2 regions of the Streptomyces liliifuscus genome follow, and region 1 is predicted to be linked to the other one. Evidence: riboswitches for the same ligand, from Rfam matches in the RefSeq annotation. Region 1 holds a riboswitch; the other holds the start of a gene.
What was found. A riboswitch is a leader RNA that binds a small molecule or an ion and turns the genes downstream of it on or off. The one in region 1 is predicted to bind cyclic di-AMP.
Positions count from the first base shown of each region.

Region 2: linked by a shared signal. The riboswitch ahead of JEQ17_RS22065 (M23 family metallopeptidase) and the one ahead of JEQ17_RS39715 (C40 family peptidase) in region 1 are both predicted to bind cyclic di-AMP.

Region 1 covers NZ_CP066831.1:9,194,441-9,196,631, reverse strand. The annotation lists gene JEQ17_RS39725 (ATP-dependent Clp protease proteolytic subunit) at 1-288, shown strand, start outside; gene JEQ17_RS39720 (hypothetical protein) at 296-604, shown strand; cyclic di-AMP (ydaO/yuaA leader) riboswitch at 975-1,154, shown strand; gene JEQ17_RS39715 (C40 family peptidase) at 1,158-1,631, shown strand; gene JEQ17_RS39710 (DUF6328 family protein) at 1,722-2,191, shown strand, end outside.
Region 2 covers NZ_CP066831.1:5,211,136-5,213,326, forward strand. The annotation lists gene JEQ17_RS22065 (M23 family metallopeptidase) at 1-779, opposite strand, end outside; cyclic di-AMP (ydaO/yuaA leader) riboswitch at 791-946, opposite strand; gene JEQ17_RS22070 (PP2C family protein-serine/threonine phosphatase) at 1,201-2,191, opposite strand, start outside.

The DNA.
Region 1 (2,191 bases):
AAGCGGTACGCGCTGCCGGGCGCCCGCGTGCTGATCCACCAGCCGTCGTTCTCCGAACCCGTCCAGGGACAGGCCTCCGACCTGGCCATTCAGGCCGGCGAGTTGATGCGTACCCGTGGGCAGTTGGAGGAGATGCTCGCCCGGCACACGGGGCAGAGCCGGGAGCGGATCGGTGCCGACATCGAGCGGGACAAGATCCTGGACGCGCGGGCGGCGCTTGAGTACGGACTGATCGACCGGATCGTCCCGAGCCGGAAGTCCACCCAGAGCGCACGCGGCGCGAGGTGAGCGGCCGATGCTCCCACCCGAGTTGCCGCCGCTGCCGGCCCTGACCCGTGCGGAGGCCGAGCTGATCGACCGTTACCTTGAAGTGGTCGACCTGCTCGGCAGGATCAACCCGGCTCATTCCGGGGACACTTACCGGGGGCTGCGCGCGGCCCAGGCCCTGGTCGGCAGGGCCACCGCGCTGCGCGACGCGCTGGCCCTGATGCACCAGCGCGGCGAGCACGAGGTGCACGCGCCGACCCTGGCGCGGGCGCTGCGCGTCCTCGACGGTGAGCGCCGAGCGGGCCGGATCGCGCTACCGCCGCGCTCCGACAGCTGACGTACCGCCATGGACCCGGCGTCACGCAGGCATCTGACGAGACGTCCGGGTCAGGGTTCAAACGGACCGAAAGGCGTACCACCGAACAGCGTAGTCAGAGCTGCTTTTACAGGCCCGTGGAAGTTGCGCAACCCGCGTAGCCTCCGTACGGAATCAGACGTTCCGGTGCTGGTACGAGGGTCGTCGACCCCCTCGACGCCCTCCCGCGGGAAAGGCTGTCCACCCGAACGGGTGAGTGGTGAGTAAGCCCACAAATCGCCGATTCCGCTCGGCTTTTGGGACATCCGTGCGTCAAGATCCCTTCCGACGACAAGCCCCCGCCACAAGCGGCGGGGCGATCCGGGCGGACGCCGAGTCCTGCCGCCGCCCGGATGACCGGTCGACAGAAGTGGATCGGCAGGAGTGGAGGACCCAAGCACGACGGGTCGCCGGAACGGTCACGCCATGACCGGGCCGAGCAGCCCTTGGGGTGAAGCCGCGTCAGCGGCCGGGCAACTTCGCCAGCCCGAATCCGACAGGTCATCCTTCACAGGCGGCTGACGAAGGGTTGCGCATGACTGCGCTCAATCGTGTCCCGTCGCTGTTCAGCAGGGCCGGTACCGCATCGGCTCTCACCATCGCCGCTGTCGGCGGCGGCATCGTGGCCCCCGGATTCACGTCCGGCGCGGAAGCGGCCACACCCGCGACGAAGGCACTCCAGGTAGCGGCCTCCAAGAAGGGCTCCCCGTACAAGTACGGGGCCGTGGGGCCCAAGCGCTTCGACTGCTCCGGCCTCACGCTCTACTCGTTCAAGAAGGCGGGCAAGTCCCTGCCGCGTACGGCCGCCGCGCAGTACAACAAGACGAACCATGTCTCCGCTTCGAACCGCAAGCAGGGAGACCTGGTCTTCTTCCACTCGGGCCGGAACGTCTACCACGTCGGCATCTACGCCGGGAAGGGACGGATCTGGCACTCCCCGAAGACCGGGGAAGTGGTGAAGCTCCAGAAGATCTGGACGAAGAGCGTCTGGTACGGCCGGGTCAGGTGACCCGCCCGGAAGGTGGCCGCGGTGATCACCGCGGCCACGTTCCGGGGCCCGGTGCGTGATATTCGCGGCAGAGTGGTTACTCCTTCACTTATGGGCGACCTTCATCACCACGAGGAGCGCAACGAGACACGGCTTGAGCGCGCCGACCGCAACTTCAACGAACTGCTCCAGGAACTGCGGGTCACGCAGACCGGGGTGCAGATCCTCTTCGCCTTCCTCCTCACCCTCGCGTTCACCCCGCGCTTCCCCTCCCTGGACTTGTTCCAGCGCACCACGTACGTCGTCACGCTGCTGCTCTCCGTACTGGCCGCCACCCTCTTCACGGCTCCGGCCGCGCTGCATCGCCGGCTCTTCCAGCAGGGCGCCAAGCCCCAGGTCGTGAAGGCCTCCTCGCATCTGGCCGAGATCGGGCTCGGCGTGCTCGCGCTCGCCCTCTCCGGTTCGGTCCTGCTCGTCGTGGACGTGGCGACGGGCCGGGCGGGCGGCATCGCGGCCGGTGCGACCACGCTGGTCGTCTGCGCGGGGCTGTGGGCGCTCATCCCCCACCTGATGCAGGGGTC
Region 2 (2,191 bases), 4.0 Mb from region 1:
ACGGCCTTGATCGGGGTACCCGTGGGAGCGGCGAAGTCCAGACCCGTGTGCTGGCCGGACGACCACAGAGCGCCGGACTGCCCGAAGGTGGAGGTGATCGTGTACGAGGAGGTGGGCAGCGTGAACTGCTTGGCGAGCTCGGCGAGGCGTGCGGCCTCGGCCTTCTCCTTGGCCTCCTGGTCCGCCTTCTTCTTGGCGGCGGCGACCTTGGCCTCGGCGGCGTCCCGCTCCTTGGCCGCCAGCGTGGCGGCCTTCTTCGCGGCGGCGGCCTCGGCGGCCTCCTGGGCCTCGCGGTCCACCTGGTCCTGCTGCTGCTCGGCCTGGAGCATGATGCGGGCGCGCAGGGCCTCGCCCGCGTCCGAGTTGCCCTGCTCGGCGTCGGCGGTGGTGAGGCCGACGGCGGTGATCGGGGTGCTGGAGCCCTCCGGGGCGTCGTCGTCCGAGAAGGGCGAGCCGACGTTCGGCAGGTCGGGGATCGAGATCGACACCGGAGGCTTGCCGGTCTGCGCGGTGGCCATGCCACCCGCACCGACGGCGGCTATGACACCGACGCCCAGAACGGTCGAGCTACGGGCGAGTCCTCCGCCGCGCTGCTTGGAGACGCGGTGCCGGCCGCGGACGGGAAGGACGGTGTCCGCGCTGGGATTCCAGACCTCCCACGTCTCCTCGTCCTTACGGGCGCCGTAGGCGAAGGTGTCGGGCTTCTTGTCACCCGAGGACTCACCCGTCAACTCATTCGGCACGAACGAGGGTGTGGGGGCAGGCCGGTTGGACGCCACGTAGGCGCACTCCTTTCCTTCCTTCTCGCCTACCGGGTTAGCTGACGGGTTCGGAGCAGGAAGGTCTCCTACGCGCGTCAACCGCGGTGCGCTACACCGCGAAGACGAGCGATTCACCCCAAGTGGTGGTTCCCCGGTTCCCTTGCGGGATTCGGCGCGTGCGCACGGAGCCGACTCTTGTGACGGCTGGGACGACCGCGCTGCGTTATCGAACGTTAATAGACCCGGGCACCGGATTCCAAGCTGTTCCTGATGATCGTTAAGGCTCTTGGCCTGGACTTACAGGTCATGAGCGGGGTAAATCGGGCGAGTTGATCGTCATTCAGGAACGGGAGCCCTGTTGATGGTGCGTCAGTTGTTGAGCGGAGGGATTCCGTTCGACTACCAACGGTGATATGGGCCGCGGAAAGAGCGACGCATCTCACGGCCGCCGCACCGCGAGCAGTGCCATGTCGTCGGCGGCCCCGCCCCCGGTGTGCCGCAGGACGTCGTCCAGCACCGCGGCGAGCAGCTCGTCGGGCCCGGGAAAGACTCGCCCCGACAGGTGCCGCGCCGGATCGAAGAAGACGCCCCGCCGGTCCCGCGCCTCGGACAGTCCGTCCGTGTGGAAGAGCAGCATGGCCCCGCCCGGGAACTCCTCCTCCTGCGCGCGGTCGGGCCAGGCCCCCAACTCCCCCGTCCCGAGCGGCAGCGCGGGCTCCGCCGCGGCGAGCGTACGTACCTCTCCGTCGCCGTACAGCAGAAGGGGCCCGGGGTGGCCGCGGTTCACGAGGCGTACGACCGGGGTGCCGTGCGGGATCTCGGCGAGCACGGCGGTGGTGAAGTCCTCGAAGACCTCGATGATGTCGCGCCGGACGCCTTCGCGCGCGAGCGCCCGCTCCAGCCGCTGGGCGACCGCCTCCAGGCTCGCCTCCTGCTCGGCGGCCTCCCGGAAGGCCCCGATGAGTACGGCGACTACGGCGACCGCCCCCATGCCCTTGCCCCGTACGTCGCCCACGAGGAGCCGTACGCCGTGCGGGGTGTCCTGCACGGCGTACAGGTCGCCCCCGATGAACGCGCCCTCCTGCGCGGCCTCGTACCGTGCCGCGATCTCCAGGCCGCCGATCCGCGCCGCCGGTTCGGGCAGTACGGCCCACTGGGCGGCCTCCGCGACCTCGCGGGCGGTGGCGAGGCGCGCGTTGCCGCGGACCACGAGCCGGTTGATGCCGACGGCGAGCGCCGCGGTCGTGGCCACGGTGAGGACCTCGGTGACCGCGCCCGCGTCGAAGGCGAACCTGAGGTGCACGAGGGCCATGGCCGCGGTCGCCACGATCCCCGTCCACACGGTGACGCCGAGCGAGAGGAAGGGTGCGGCGACGAGCGGGGCGGCCGTGAGGAACGGAGCGGCGGTGAAGTCCTGCGGGGTGAGGAGG